Regions from separate parts of the Streptomyces sp. NPDC020747 genome, predicted to be linked through region 1. Evidence: riboswitches for the same ligand, from Rfam matches in the RefSeq annotation. Region 1 holds a riboswitch; the other holds the start of a gene.

Evidence for each region. Region 1 has a riboswitch for cyclic di-AMP ahead of ACH4YP_RS05775 (NlpC/P60 family protein). Riboswitches for the same ligand answer to the same signal wherever they lie in the genome.
Region 2: another riboswitch for cyclic di-AMP. It lies ahead of ACH4YP_RS09155 (M23 family metallopeptidase); the one in region 1 lies ahead of ACH4YP_RS05775 (NlpC/P60 family protein).

The regions. Positions count from the first base shown of each region.
Region 1 is NZ_JBIRTJ010000002.1:150,385-158,094, reverse strand. Features, by position in the region: gene ACH4YP_RS05785 (peptidoglycan DD-metalloendopeptidase family protein) at 316-1,932, shown strand; gene pcrA (DNA helicase PcrA) at 1,990-4,542, opposite strand; cyclic di-AMP (ydaO/yuaA leader) riboswitch at 4,993-5,165, shown strand; gene ACH4YP_RS05775 (NlpC/P60 family protein) at 5,172-6,329, shown strand; gene ACH4YP_RS05770 (hypothetical protein) at 6,400-6,753, opposite strand; gene ACH4YP_RS05765 (NlpC/P60 family protein) at 7,170-7,710, shown strand, end outside.
Region 2 is NZ_JBIRTJ010000003.1:22,349-30,058, reverse strand. Features, by position in the region: gene ACH4YP_RS09190 (hypothetical protein) at 203-490, opposite strand; gene ACH4YP_RS09185 (hypothetical protein) at 678-1,085, opposite strand; gene ribA (GTP cyclohydrolase II) at 1,144-1,770, opposite strand; gene ACH4YP_RS09175 (MarR family transcriptional regulator) at 1,979-2,518, opposite strand; gene ACH4YP_RS09170 (dihydrofolate reductase family protein) at 2,637-3,791, shown strand; tRNA gene ACH4YP_RS09165 (tRNA-Met) at 3,963-4,036, shown strand; gene ACH4YP_RS09160 (PP2C family protein-serine/threonine phosphatase) at 4,182-5,303, shown strand; cyclic di-AMP (ydaO/yuaA leader) riboswitch at 5,592-5,747, shown strand; gene ACH4YP_RS09155 (M23 family metallopeptidase) at 5,759-6,811, shown strand; gene ACH4YP_RS09150 (aldo/keto reductase) at 6,872-7,710, shown strand, end outside.

The DNA.
Region 1 (7,710 bases):
GTGGAGTGATCGACCGACGATGGCGCGACCGGAGGCGTGAGCCAACCGGAATCGGCGGAGCGTAAGCGGCGCAAAAGGGGATCGGTACAACCGGAAGGCGCCGCCGAGCCCGTTCAACCGGCTCCGAAGACCGGCGTTTCTTCGAACATTCATCGAACGCCAGGCCAAAGCTGTGCCCACCCTCCGCCGAAAGGCGGCCGAATGCCCGTTTCCTGAGAGAGGGAAAGCCTCCGAAGATTGTCGCGCCCTCATACCGCCGGGTACAGTCGCCGCACTGCTCTGCCAGCCCCTGTCGTCGAGGCGAAAGAGAAGTTGGTGAACGACCGTCACCCGTCGGGGACCGCAACTCCCCCGGCTCCGGCTCCCGAGGCCGCCACGGCGCACTACGCGTCCCATGGCGAACAGGGCGTCCAGTACGGCGACTTCACCATGTACGACGGCTACTCCGCCACCGGTTTTGACGCCACCGCCTCCGGCACGTACGGCACGACGGGCGGCTACGACACGACGGGCGCCTACGCGACGACGACCTTCGACACCGACCCCCTGTTCGGCGACCTCCCCGGCGACGGCGGCGGAACCGACGGCAGCGGCGCGGGCACCGGTTCGTACGACGCCACCCAGTGGGCCACCGGCAGTCATCAGACCCTGAACTACGACCCGTACGCGGCCCAGCACCACGCCGCGTTCGAGACCGGCAGCTACGACACGAGCGGTGTCTGGCCGGATTCCGGTTACCAGCACCTCGGCGAGATCCCGACGCAGGCCGGAAGCCCCGAGGGCACCGGCCAGTGGGACGCGAACGCCTGGCGCCAGGCCGATCCGGTCGACCCCACCCAGCAGTGGACGGCACCGACCTTCGAGACCGGCACGTACGACGCGACGGCGTGGAACTCCGACGGCGGCGAGCAGAACCAGACCCAGGTCCCGCACACGTCGTACGACCACCACGAGGCCCACGACCAGCAGGCCACCACCACCTTCGAGCAGGTCCCGTACGAGGAACAGGCCACCGCGGAAGGCGAGTTCACCCCCTCCGACGACGCCGACGCGGACTCCGCCACCGGTGGCCACAGCCACCACACGCACGACGAACCGCCCTTCGACGACGTCGAGGAGACCACCTCCGTCGCCACCGCCGCCCCGGCCGGGCGCTCCGCGTCACGTGCGGCCGGCCGTTCCGCGCCCCGGTCCCGCCGTCGCACCCCGCCGAAGCGTTCCGCCCTGCTGACGGTCGCCGTGCCCTCGGCGTGTGTGATGGGCGTGGCCGGAATCGCCGCCGCGTCCGTGACCGGCGGCAGCGGCAGCAACGACGACGTGCAGACGACGACGGCCGCCGCGCCCGACGCGAGCGCCGTGAAGCCGGCGGCCGCGAACAACGAGCTGGACACCCAGCTGGAGAACCTCTCCGCGGACGCGGACGACTTCGCCGACCGGGCGAGCCGTACGCAGGAACGTATCGACTTGAAGGCCCAGCAGGTCGCCGACAAGCAGAAGGCGGCGGCGGAGGCGGCCCGCAAGGAGCGGCTGCGCCCGAAGTTCGCACTGCCGGTCGCGCAGCACGGGCTCAGCGCCTACTACGGACAGGCCGGCATCAACTGGATGTCCGTCCACACCGGCATCGACTTCCCCGTCTCGTACGGCACGACGGTGATGGCCGCGACCGACGGGACCGTCCGGACGCAGTGGAACAGCGCGTACGGGAACATGGTCATCGTGACGGCCAAGGACGGTACGGAGACGTGGTACTGCCACCTCTCCACGTACAAGGTCGCCTCGGGTGCCGTCGTGAAGGCCGGGGACCCGATCGCGTACTCCGGGAACTCCGGCAACTCGACCGGTCCGCACCTCCACTTCGAGGTGCGCCCGGGTGGCGGCTCGGCGATCGACCCGCTGCCGTGGCTGCGCAGCCACGGCATCGACCCGACGTGACCCGTTGACCCGTTGGTCCCTGGGGGCGTTTCCCCCAGGGGGCGGGAGCCCTCAGGGCTACAGCTTCTCCACCGGTGCGTACCGCAGCAGCAACCGCTTCGGCTTCTCCTCGCCGAAGTCGACCGTCGCCTCGGCGTTCGCCCCCGTGCCCTTCACCCCGACGACCGTGCCGAGGCCGAACTGGTCGTGGGTGACGCGGTCGCCGACGGCGAGTGACACCACCGGCTTGTCCGCGGCGCCGCCGCGTCGGGTGGCGAAGCCGGACGCGCCCGAGGCGGCCGAGCGGGAGCGCGAGGAGGACAGGGAGGCCGCCACCCCGGACACCGGACCGGAGGCCACCGGGCCGAGGGAGCCCGTGCGCTTCCACTCCAGATGCGTCTCCGGGATCTCCTCCAGGAAACGGGACGGCGGGTTGTACGAGGGCTGGCCCCAGGCGCTGCGCATCGAGGCGCGGGTCAGATACAGCCGCTCCCGCGCGCGCGTGATGCCGACGTACGCGAGCCGGCGCTCCTCCTCCAGCTCCTTGGTCTGGCCGAGTGCGCGCATGTGCGGGAAGACGCCGTCCTCCAGGCCGGTCAGGAACACCACGGGGAATTCGAGGCCCTTGGCGGTGTGGAGGGTCATCAGCGTTATCACGCCGGACCCGTCCTCCTCCTCGTCCGGGATCTGGTCGGAGTCGGCGACGAGCGCGACCCGCTCCAGGAAGGCGGAGAGCCCGCCCGGTGCCTCGCCCTCGCCGGCCTCCTGCTCGAACTCCAGGGCCACGGCGGCCAGTTCCTGGAGATTCTCGATGCGGGTCTCGTCCTGCGGGTCGGTCGAGGCCTGCAACTCGGCGAGGTAGCCGGTCCGTTCGAGAACCGCCTCCAGGACCGTCGCCGGGCCGGCGCCCGACTCGACGACCGTGCGGAGGTCCTCCATCAGCGTGTTGAACTTCTTGACGGCGTTCGTCGAGCGGGACGCCATGCCGTACGCCTCGTCGACGCGGCGCAGCGCCTCCGCGAAGCTGATCTTCTCGCGCTGGGAGAGCGCGTCGATCATCGCCTCGGCGCGGTCGCCGATACCGCGCTTGGGGACGTTGAGAATGCGGCGCAGCGGTACGGAGTCCTCGGGGTTCGCGAGCACGCGCAGGTAGGCGAGGACGTCCCGGACCTCCTTGCGCTCGTAGAAGCGGACGCCGCCGACGACCTTGTAGGGCAGGCCGACGCGGATGAAGACCTCTTCGAAGACACGGGACTGCGCGTTCGTACGGTAGAAGACGGCGACGTCGCCCGCCTTCGCGTCGCCCGCGTCCGTGAGCCGGTCGATCTCGTCGGCGACGAACTGGGCCTCGTCGTGCTCGGTGTCGGCCACATAGCCGGTGATCTGGGCACCGGCGCCCGCGTTGGTCCACAAATTCTTGGGGCGGCGCGACTCGTTGCGCTCGATGACCGCGTTCGCGGCGGTGAGGATCGTCTGCGTCGAGCGGTAGTTCTGCTCCAGCAGGATCGTCTTCGCGTTCGGGTAGTCCTCCTCGAACTGGAGGATGTTGCGGATGGTCGCGCCGCGGAAGGCGTAGATCGACTGGTCGGCGTCACCCACCACGCACAGCTCGGCCGGCGGGAGGTCGTGCTCGCTGGGCGGTACGTCGACCGGGTGCTCGGAGGTGCCGACGAGCTCGCGGACGAGTGCGTACTGCGCGTGGTTCGTGTCCTGGTACTCGTCGACCAGGACGTGCCGGAAGCGGCGGCGGTAGTGCTCGGCGACGTCCGGGAAGGCGCGCAGGAGGTTGACCGTCGTCATGATCAGGTCGTCGAAGTCCAGCGCGTTCGCCTCGCGCAGGCGTGACTGGTACATCGCGTAGGCCTGGGCGAGGGTCTTCTCGAAACCGTCGGCGGCCTGGGCCGCGAAGTCCTCCTCGTCGATCAGCTCGTTCTTCAGGTTCGAGATCTTGGCGCTGAACGACTTGGGCGGGAAGCGCTTGGGGTCGAGGTCCAGGTCACGGCAGACCAGGGCCATGAGGCGCTTGCTGTCGGCGGCGTCGTAGATCGAGAAGGAGGAGGTGAAGCCGAGCTGCTTCGACTCGCGCCGCAGGATCCGTACACACGCGCTGTGGAAGGTCATCACCCACATCGCGTTGGCCCGCGGGCCGACGAGCTGCTCGACGCGCTCCTTCATCTCGCCCGCGGCCTTGTTCGTGAAGGTGATCGCGAGGATCTGGCCCGGGTGCACCCTGCGCTCGCCCAGCAGGTGGGCGATCCGGTGCGTGAGCACACGGGTCTTGCCCGAGCCGGCGCCGGCCACGATGAGCAGCGGCGAGCCGTGGTGGACCACCGCCGCGCGCTGGTTCTCGTTCAGCCCGTCCAGGAGCGCGGCCGGGTCCACGTGCGGGCGAGGGGCCCCGTCGCGGTAGTACCCTCCCCCACTCTCGGCTTCGCTCGAGCGGGGGGACCCCCATCTGCTCGACGGCACGTCGAAGCGGCCGCCGAACAAGTCGTCCGGAACCGGCCCCGACTCCGGCGCCTCGTCCTCGGGCGGCGGCGGGGGCTCGTCCTCGGGCGGCGGGGGCTCCTCGTCGTGGGCCCGCGAGGGCTTGAGGTCCGCCAGGAAGCTGTCATCAAAGAGGCTGCTCATCGCTCTCCGAGTCTAGGCGCCCCCACTGACACACCGCCGCCACCCTGAAAACTCGACGGGATCGCTCCGCGGGGGTGCGGGTTTCCGGGGCCGCTCACGCCGGGCCCGTCACCCTCCGGTGGTGGCGTGTAGCGGTCCGCGATCAGATGGCCGACCTGCGGCTTCGGTGGGAACGGGAATCCGGGAACCCCCTATCGCGGGTGCGGGCGGGCCTTGGCCGACGGCGCAGATCCCCACGCCCCTCTCGGAAGCCACCGTTCGGGATGCCGCCGTCACCGCACTCCGGACAACTCGCCGTAGATCGTTCCCAATTGACCACGGAGAGTCGAGCCCAAAGCTAAGGTCACGAAAACGTATCGGGCATATCGCACATCAAACTTCACAGGGGCCACACGAATTAGCTAAATTTTATGTGGGCCGCACGACCCGCACCGGCGAACACGCCGGGCCGAGCGGCCTCCGCCGAGTCCGGTACGCCCTCGTGGCCGACGGAGCCGGGGACCCAACCGACCTTGGGGTGAATCGGTCCAACTCCCTTCGGGGAAACGGACCGTAGGGCAAACCTTCCGGAGCACCCGCCCGAACCCGACAGCTAACTCGGTAGGCGGATGACGGAAGGAGACGCCCTCGTGGCGCCACACCGCAAGTCCCGGCCCCCCAGTCCCATGGGCATACGGACTCCGGCCCTCGCCACCGCGGCCCTGACCTCGGTGGCCCTTCTCTCCCAGACGGCGAACGCGTCCCCCTCCGAGGAGCCCAAGCCGAGCCTCGAGGAAGTCGAGAAGAAGGTCGGCGACCTCTACCGCCAGGCGGAGACGGCCGGCGAGAAGTACAACGCGGCCAAGGAGAGGACCACCAAGCAGAAGAAGCGCGTCGGCACCCTGCTCGACGACGTGGCACGGCGCACGGAGAAGCTCAACGACGCGCGCGAGGAGCTCGGTACGTTCGCCGCCGCGCAGTACCGCACCGGGGCCGCCGCCCCCGACACCGCCTCCCTGCTCCTCGCGGACAACCCGCAGGACTACTTCGACCAGACCCAGCTGATGGACCGGCTGACCAGCCGCCAGAAGCAGTCCGTCGACGACTACGTGACGCAGCAGACCGCCACGACGGAGAAGCGGCAGGAGGCGTCCCAGAGCCTGGAGACGCTCACCAGGACGCAGAGCTCGCTGAAGACGTCCAAGGCCGACGTCCAGCGGAAGCTCGCCACGGCGCGCGAACTCCTCTCGAAGCTGACCACCGAGGAGAAGGCGCGGCTCGCCGCGATCGAGCGGAAGAAGCAGGAAGAGGCCCAGCGCAAGGCGGACGAGCTGGCCCGGCAGCAGGCGGCCGACGCCGAGCGGCGGCGCCAGGAGGCCGCGCAGGGCACCGGCACCGGGACCTCCACGGGCTCCGGGAGCACCTCGGGGACCTCCGGGTCCGGGCCAGCCGCCTCCACCGCCAAGGCCGACAAGGCGCTCGCCTTCGCCCGCGCCCAGATCGGCAAGCCGTACGTCTGGGGCGCGAGCGGCCCCGGCTCGTACGACTGCTCCGGCCTCACCCAGGCCGCCTGGAAGGCCGCCGGCGTCACGCTCCCGCGCACCACCTGGGACCAGGTCAAGGCCGGCACGACGGTCTCAGTGAACAGCGCACAGCCCGGTGACCTGGTCTTCTTCTACGACGACATCAGCCACGTCGGCATCTACATCGGCGACGGCATGATGATCCACGCGCCCAAGCCGGGGGCGTACGTCCGCGAGGAGTCGATCTACTACATGCCGATCCACAGCGTGGTGCGCCCGGCGTGAGGGGCTTTTCGCAGACTTGAGTGGAGGCAGACCTGAGTGGAGACCCATGTGGAAACACACCGGTCTCCACTCAGGTCCAGAGCACCGCGATGAAGATGTTCACCGTGGTCAGCGCGCCCACCAGGCCGAACAGGCTGCTCTCCACCTTCTCCTCGTCCCGTTTCACGTACACGAGGCCGAGGATCACGACCAGCAGGGCGAGCTTCACGCCGATCTTGATGTTGTTGACGGTCTGGTCGTCGGCCTGGTTGAGGCCGACCAGGATCGCGCCGGTGACCAGCATGGTCAGCGCGCCGTGGAGCATGGCGGGACTGAAGCGGGCCGTGCCGTCACTCATGGCCTTCAGCTGTGTGAGAAAGCCGCCGAGGAGGGACGCGATGCCGATGATGTGCAGGGCTACGAAGACATGAATGAGTACGTCCATGAGCCCGGACACTAACCAGACACCTCCGCACCACCGCGCACCGCCCCCGGCGGAGCCCATAGCACCGGGTCGCCGCCCGTTTCACCACAATCCGCGCATCGGTCACCGCACCACGCCAAGTCGGCGGCACCGGGCCCGGCTCGTGGTCGCACCCGGTCAGCTCATGTCCGAGTCCCACCACTTCCGTACATGCCGTTACCCCCGCCGCGGTCCCAGGTTTAGCGTCCTTCACCAGGTGACCGGCTCCCCACCACCGCCCGGGTCAGGGGCGGCATCCGGACACCACCGCCGAGAAGGTCCGGCGGCGGCCCGCTCCCCCTGTGCGGAACGCCGCCGGACGTGCAACGGGCCCCTGAGGGCCGCCGCCGCAGCCGCACCAACGCCTCGGCGGCCGTACGGAAGGACGTGGATCGCACGTGGCAGCGCACCGCAAGCCGAGACAGCGCTCAGTCGGCGGCAGTACGGCCCGCACCGCCCTCACCATCGCGCTTGCGGGCGCGGCGAGCGCGACCGGGTTCGAGGGGACGGGTGCCGCCGCCCCGGAGCTGACACCCGCTCAGGTCAAGGCGAAGGTCGACAAGTTGTACCAGGAGGCGGAGGTCGCCACCGAGAAGTACAACGGCGCGAAGGAGAAGTCGACCAAGACGCGGGGCCGCCTGGACACCCTGCGGGACGAGGCCGCGCGCAGGACGGAACGGCTCAACTCCGAGCGGGAGGCGCTCGGTTCACTGGCCGCCGCGCAGTACCGGGACGGCGGCGTCGACCCCGCGCTGGGGCTCATGCTCTCCTCCGATCCCGACCAGTACCTGGACGGGGCCGCGTTCGCCGAGCGGGCCGGCAGCAGGCAGGCCTCGAACGTGTCGCGCGTACGCCGGCAGCTGCGCGAGATCGAGCAGTTGCGCGGGGCCGCCCATGTCGAACTCACCTCGCTCAAGGAGCGGCAGGCGGAGCTGAAGC
Region 2 (7,710 bases), on a different contig from region 1:
AGCCCATACGTAGCCGGTGGTGCCGAACTCCTGGTCGGCGGTGATGGACGCGGTGACGCCCTGTTCGTAGCCGAGGACGGTGACCGCGAGGGCACCGCCGTCGACTGGGTCGCTGCAGTTCAGGATGCTGCCGAACTGCTTCGGTTTCCCTTCGGCGGGGCTGGGGTTCGGGCTGCTCGCCCGCTGCCGTTGGCGGGCCGGGCTACTTGCCGATGCTGATCTTGTCGTTGTCGAGGAGCGCCGTGTGTGTGGCCGACGTGATGATCAGGATCATCAGCAAGAACCCCGTCAGCGGGCTGCCGTCTCCCGACGGGTCGATCGCCAGTGCCACACCGATGATTACGATCTCGCCGACCACGTAGGTCACTGCCAGCCATGGCTTCACCACCCCCTTTACCGCGGCGACCACGAACGGCACGGCCGCACACAGGCCGAGCGTGACGACGGGGACGATGGTCCAGATCACTTTGGCGATCGTGGTGTTGAACATGTGGGGGCGGCTCAGAGCTAAGGGCTGGTTGAAGTAGGGGTTGCTGGCCGTGGCACTGCTCCCGGTGGTGGTTGGTGTCGCGTGTGGGGCAGTGTGCTGGCTTTAAGACTGCTTGTCGTGGGTTTCGCCTGAATTGCCACTCGCGAGTGACGCAGGCGGTCAGGGTTGAACGCGGTCGGCGGGGCACTCAAGTGATCACCAGCAACGCCCCCCACATCACCACAGCCAAACAAGGCAGGACATAGGCGATCAGGGTGATCGACATGCCCCGCCTGCGGCCCGTCCAGCTTGACCAGGTGGCGGCGTAGTCCGGGAGGCGTTCCAGCGCTCTCGCCTGTACGTGGCGGTAGTAGAGGCGGTGGCGGTGGCCGACGTAGAGCCAGGTGAGGGCCAGTACGAGGCCGAAGGCGGCCAGGACTCGGGCTGCCGCGAGGTGTTGTTCCGAGGCCAGGAGTGTCGTGTGGGCCACGGCGAAGAGTGACTGGCCCACCAGGAAGAGGTTGCCGCGCTGGAACAGCATGGTGTTCTCGTGCAGCGTGTGCTGCCAGAGCCGGCCGTCCTCCGCTATGCGCTGAACCTCGCTGTCGTCCCCCATGCGTGACTTCTGCCCCGCGGTCGTGCGGAGTCACCCCTTCCGGGCAGAGCCCCCGGTGTCAGCCCGCCGTCAGTTCCGCCAGCGGCAGTGTGTGCTGGGTCTGGAGGACCTTCGCGCGGAGGTAGCGGACGTTGTGGGCCGTGGTGAAGACGCCTGTCGGGACGCGGTGGCCGACCGTGATGCCCAGGTCGCGGAGCTGGTTCGCCTTGTCGGGGTTGTTGGAGAGCAGGTCCAGTTCCGTGATGCCGAGGGCCGTCAGCATCTGGGCCGCCGCCGTGTAGTCGCGGGCGTCCTCCGGAAAGCCCAGGGCCGTGTTCGCGGCGTACGTGTCGAGGCCCTCGTCCTGGAGAGCGTACGCGTCGAGCTTGTTGTAGAGGCCTATGCCCCGGCCCTCCTGGCGGAGGTAGAGGAGCGCGCCGCCGCGGGTCGCGATCTGTTCGACCGCCTCGCGGAGCTGCGGGCCGCAGTCGCAGCGGGACGAGCCGAAGACGTCGCCCGTCAGGCACTCGGAGTGGAGGCGGACCAAGGGGGTGGCCGAAGGGGTGCCGAGGATCATCGCCACGTGTTCCTGGCCGTCGGCCAGGCCGTGGAAGGTGACCAGCTCGGCATCGACGCTGTAGCCGTCGTTGAAACGCAGCGGCACCCGGACGCGCGAGCGCTGGGTGGCGGCGGGGTAGTCGGGCATGCGGTTCTCCCGGTCCGATCTCTCATCTGCTTCAGATTTGAAGCAGATCCTTGGATCGAGACACTACCTCATGCTTCAAAGTTGAATCAATGTGATTTGGGTTGTTGTGGTGGCCCCCGATGATTCCGATGGCCCCGATGGCCCCGATGGCCCCGGGGGTTGTGGTGGTTCCGGTGGGTGCCGTGCGGCTCATCTGGCTCTGCAAAGCTCATGCCTCGCCGTTCGTCGTCCCTCCCGCGGACGGGCTCGACGATCGGCGGCGCCACGGGACCTCGTCCGGCGCCGCCTGCGGGTCGTCGCCCTCCAGGCCCCGCGCGATCGACGTGCAGATCTCCTCCAGCTGTCCCACCTGCTCCGGAGTGAGCTTGTCGAAGAGTGTCGTGCGGACCGTCTCCACATGGCCCGGGGCCGTGCGCTCCAGCAGGGCCATCCCCTCGTCCGTGAGGATCGCGATGCTGCCGCGCTTGTCCATGCGGCAGTCCTCGCGGCGTACGGCCCCGTCCTTCTCCAGGCGGGTCACCGCGTACGTCAGCCGGCTGCGGGTGATCTTCGTGCTCTCCGCGAGGTCCGTCATGCGCAGGCTGTGGCCCGGCGCGTCGGAGAGGTTGGCCAGGATGGAGTAGTAAAGGTGCGGCATGCCGGCCTCCTGCTGGAGCTGCCGGTCGATCGCGTCCTCCAGAAGATGGGACGCGGCGATGTAAGCGCGCCAGGCGCGCTGCTCCTCGGAGGTGAGCCAGCGGGTCGTCATGCTCCCAGTGTAGGTTTGTTTCAAACTTGAACCAAGCCCCGACCGTCCTCCGGGCAAGCCCCGGCTCCGCCTTCGAAAGTGTCCGAGAGCCCGAGAGAGTCCGAAAGCGAGCGCGTTCATGCCTCACCCCTACGTCCTGTTGTCCGCCGCCGTCTCCCTGGACGGCTGCCTGGACGACACCGGCCCCGGACGGCTGCTGCTCTCCGGGCCGGCCGACTTCGACCGGGTCGACGAGGTACGGGCCGGGTCCGACGCGATCCTCGTCGGCGCGGGCACCCTGCGCGCCGACAACCCCCGGCTCCTCGTCAACTCCGCGGAGCGCCGCGCGGCCCGGGTCGCCGCCGGACGGCCGGAGTACCCGCTGAAGGTCACCGTCAGCGGCAGCGGCGACCTCGACCCCGACGCCAACTTCTGGTCCACGGGCGGCGAGAAGGTCGTCTACACGAGCGACGAGGGGGCCGCCAAGGCCACCGAAGCGCTGCGCGGGCTCGGCGTCGGCGTCGTCCCCGTGGGACCGGACGTCGACTGGCGGGCCGTACTCACCCATCTCCACGACGTGCGCGGCGTACGGCGGCTCATGGTCGAGGGCGGTGGCCGCGTCCACACCCAGCTGCTCCGCCAGGGCCTCGCCGACGAGCTGCAGCTCGCCCTCGCGCCCCTCGTCGTGGGGGAGCCGGACGCGCCCCGGCTGTTCGGCCCCGGCGACTACCCGGGCGGCCCCCGCAACCGGCTGCGGCTGGTCGAGACGCGGCCCGTGGGGGACGTCGTCCTCATGCGGTACGTCCCCACCGCGCCCGGCACCGGGCCCGTACCCTCCGCCGCCGACCACCGGTGGCTGGCGCTCGCCTGCGAACTGGCCGCCGAGTGTCCGCCCTCGCGGACCGCGTTCAGCGTCGGCGCGGTCGTCGTCGCGGCCGACGGTACGGAGCTGGCCCGCGGGTACTCCCGCGAGTCCGACCCCGTCTCGCACGCCGAGGAGGCCGCCCTCGCCAAGATCGGGCCGGGTGATCCGCGGCTCGCGACCGCCACCGTCTACAGCAGCCTGGAGCCGTGCGCCCGCCGCGCGTCACGGCCCGCGCCCTGCGCCCGGCTGATCCTCGACGCGGGCGTACGCAGGGTCGTGACCGCCTGGCGGGAGCCGGACACCTTCGTGGCGGGCGCGGACGGGAGCGGGCTGCTGGCCGCGGCCGGCGCCGACGTCCTGGTGCTCCCGGAGTACGAGGCCGACGCGAAGGCACCCAACCGTCACCTGACCCGACCTGACCTGACCTGACCTGGCCCGACCGGCCCGTTTCCCGTCGGTACGGCCGATGCGCAGGGCCGACCCGCACTGTCGGCCCGTACCGCCGACCGGCATGTTTCGTACCAAACCACCCGGTGAAGCGCGGGCGAAGTTAACGCGTGTGCTTTGGGTCCCGCGGATGGCGTACAGTGGTCTTAACGACGCGGGGTGGAGCAGCTCGGTAGCTCGCTGGGCTCATAACCCAGAGGTCGCAGGTTCAAATCCTGTCCCCGCTACTGAAGGCCTGAGGCCGGAATCCGATCAAGGATTCCGGCCTCAGGTGTTTCCCCGGATATCTCGACTCGGGTGTCCCCAGGGTGTCTTCACCCGCCCGGTCCTCGTCCGCTCGCCCGCCGCCCCCGCTCCCGGAAGCCTGGACAGGTGGAGGAGCAGGGACCGGAGCAGAAGCAGGAACCGGTGCGCGTCGAGCCCGTGGAGAGGACCGCCTCGTATCCGAGCACCCTCGTCCGCGCGTTGCCGGCGCTGCTGATCGTCGCGGGTGTCTGCTACGACCTCCTCACCCCGCAGGACTTCACCGCGGCTCCCTTCTTCACGGCCGCGGTGCTCATCGCGGCACCCCTGTTCTCGCTCGGCGCCACCGTGTGGACGGGAATCGCGGCGACCGCGGCCATGGCCGTCGTACATCTCAGGTTCGCCTTCGACGTGAGCGCGGTCACCGAGGTCCTCACCGTGGCCACGGCCGCCGTCCTCGCCGTGGGCATCAACCGGCTCGTGCACCGGGGCGACGCGCGCCTCGCCACCGCCCGCGAGATCGCGGAGGCCGCCCAGTGGGCCGTACTGCCCGAACCCGCGGCGCGGATCGGCGGCCTCGATATCGCGGCACGGTACGAGGCGGCGCAGGAGGGCGCGTTCATCGGGGGCGACCTGTACGCCGTGCAGGACACCCCGCACGGCGTACGGCTCCTCGTGGGCGACGTACGGGGCAAGGGCATGGGGGCGGTCTCCGTCGTCGCCGTGCTCATCGGTGCCTTCCGTGAGGCCGCCGAGCAGGAGGCGAGCCTGGAGGCGGTCGCCCAGCGGCTGGAGCGGGCGCTCGCGCGCGAGGGCGTCCGGCGCGACATCGTCGCGGCCTTCGAGGACTTCACCACCGCCGTGCTCGCCGAGATCCCGCACGGCACCCCGGTCGTACGCCTCGTGAACCGCGGCCACCCCGGGCCCCTGCTGCTGTACGGCGACGGAGAGGTACGTACGCTCGCCGCGGCCGAGCCCGCGCTGCCGCTCGGGACGGGGGCGCTGGGGACCTGGCCCGACCGGGCGCAGCAGGAGGAGTTCCCGGGCGGGGCCATGCTGCTCTTCCACACGGACGGGCTGTCCGAGGCGCGGGACCGGCGGGGCGTCTTCTACGATCCGGCCCGGCGGTTGTCCGGGCGGGTCTTTCCCGGGCCCGACGCGTTGCTCGCCGCGGTACTCGACGACGTCCTGCTGCACACCGGAGGCGGGGCCACGGACGACATGGCACTGCTCGCGGTGCGGCGGGCGTGAGGGCACGGCGGTCGTGAGGGCGCGATGATCGTGAGATGCGTCGCTCTTGCGGCGGCCTCTATCACCGTTGGTAGTCGAACGGAATCCCTCTGCTCAACAACTGACGCACCATCAACAGGGCTCCCGCTCCTGAATGTCGATCAACTCGCCCGATTTACTCCGCTCATGACCCGTAAGTCCAGGCCAAGAGCCGTAACGATCATCAGGAACGGCTTGGAATCCGGTGCCCGGGTCTATTAACGTTCGATAACGCAGCGCGGTAGTCCCAGCCGTCACAAGAGTCGGCTCCGTGCGCACGCGCCGAATCCCGCAAGGGAACCGGGGAACCACCACTTGGGGTGAATCGCTCGTCTTCGCGGTGTAGCGCACCGCGGTTGACGCGCGTAGGAGACCTTCCTGCTCCGAACCCGTCAGCTAACCCGGTAGGCGAGAAGGAAGGAAAGGAGTGCGCCTACGTGGCGTCCAACCGGCCTGCCCCCACACCCTCGTTCGTGCCGAATGAGTTGACGGGTGAGTCCTCGGGTGACAAGAAGCCCGACACCTTCGCCTACGGCGCCCGTAAGGACGAGGAGACGTGGGAGGTCTGGAATCCCAGCGCGGAGACCGTCCTTCCCGTCCGCGGCCGGCACCGCGTCGCCAAGCAGCGCGGCGGCGGCGGACTCGCCCGTAGCTCGACCGTTCTGGGCGTCGGTGTCATAGCCGCCGTCGGCGCGGGTGGCATGGCCACCGCGCAGACCGGCAAGCCGCCGGTGTCGATCTCGATCCCCGACCTGCCGAACGTCGGCTCGCCGTTCTCGGACGACGACGCCCCCGAGGGATCCAGCACCCCGATCACCGCCGTCGGCCTCACCACCGCCGACGCCGAGCAGGGCAACTCGGACGCGGGCGAGGCCCTGCGCGCCCGCATCATGCTCCAGGCCGAGGAGCAGCAGGACCAGGTGGACCGCGAGGCCCAGGAGGCCGCCGAGGCCGCCGCCGCGAAGAAGGCCGCCACGCTGGCCGCCAAGGAGCGGGACGCCGCCGAGGCCAAGGTCGCCGCCGCCGAGAAGAAGGCGGACCAGGCGGCCAAGGAGAAGGCCGAGGCCGCGCGCCTCGCCGAGCTCGCCAAGCAGTTCACGCTGCCCACCTCCTCGTACACGATCACCTCCACCTTCGGGCAGTCCGGTGCGCTGTGGTCGTCCGGTCAGCACACGGGTCTGGACTTCGCCGCTCCCACGGGTACCCCGATCAAGGCCGTTCACAGCGGCACGATCACCGAGGCCGGCTGGAACGGCTCGTACGGCTACCGCACGGTCCTCACGCTCGACGACGGTACGGAGCTCTGGTACGCGCACCAGTCGTCGATCGGCGTCAGCGTCGGGCAGAAGGTGAGCACCGGCGACATCATCGGCCGCGTGGGCGCGACCGGCAACGTCACCGGGGCGCACCTCCACCTGGAGGTCCACACCAGCGGCGGCGACGGCATCGACCCGATGGCGTGGCTGCGGGGCAAGGGGCTCACTCCGTAGGGCGGGCCTGAGGGGGCTGGGTGTGGAATACAGTCGTCCGGTACGGCTGTTGACCCATCCATGAGTTCTCTCCGCAGGCTGGGTTCGTCCGACCTCGATGTCTTCCCGCTCTCGCTCGGTGGCAACGTCTTCGGCTGGACCGCCGACCAGGCGCAGTCCTTCGCCGTACTCGACGCCTACACCGCCGCGGGCGGGAACTTCGTCGACACCGCCGACACCTACTCGGCCTGGGCGCCGGGCAACGAGGGCGGTGAGTCGGAGACCGTCCTGGGCGACTGGCTCGCCGCGCGCCGCAACCGCGCCGACGTCGTCGTCGCCACCAAGGTCGGCGCGCACCCCCGGTACAAGGGGTTGTCCGGGGCGAACATCAAGGCCGCGGCCGACGCGTCACTGCGGCGGCTGAAGACGGACCACATCGACCTGTACTACACCCACTTCGACGATCCGTCCGTGCCGGTCGAGGAGATCATCACGGCCCTGGACGAGCTCGTCCGCGCCGGCAAGGTGCGCGCGATCGCCGCGTCCAACCTCTCTCCCGAGCGGCTCCAGGAGTCCCTCGACCTCTCCGACCGCGAGGGCCTCGCGCGGTACGTCGCGCTGCAGCCCCGGTACAACCTCGTCTCCCGCGACTCGTACGAGGGCCCGTTGAGGGACGTCGCCTCCCGGGCAGGTCTGGCCGTCGTCCCCTACTCCTCGCTCGCCTCGGGCTTCCTCACCGGCAAGTACCGGGCGGGTGCCGTGGTCGACAGCGCGCGGGCCGGGTCCGCGGGTGCGCATCTGGAGTCGGAGCGGGGGCCGCGGGTGCTGGCCGCGCTCGACGAGGTCGCGCGGGAACGTGGGGTCGAGGCCGCCACCGTGGCTCTGGCCTGGCTCGCGTCCCGGCCGACCGTCGTTGCCCC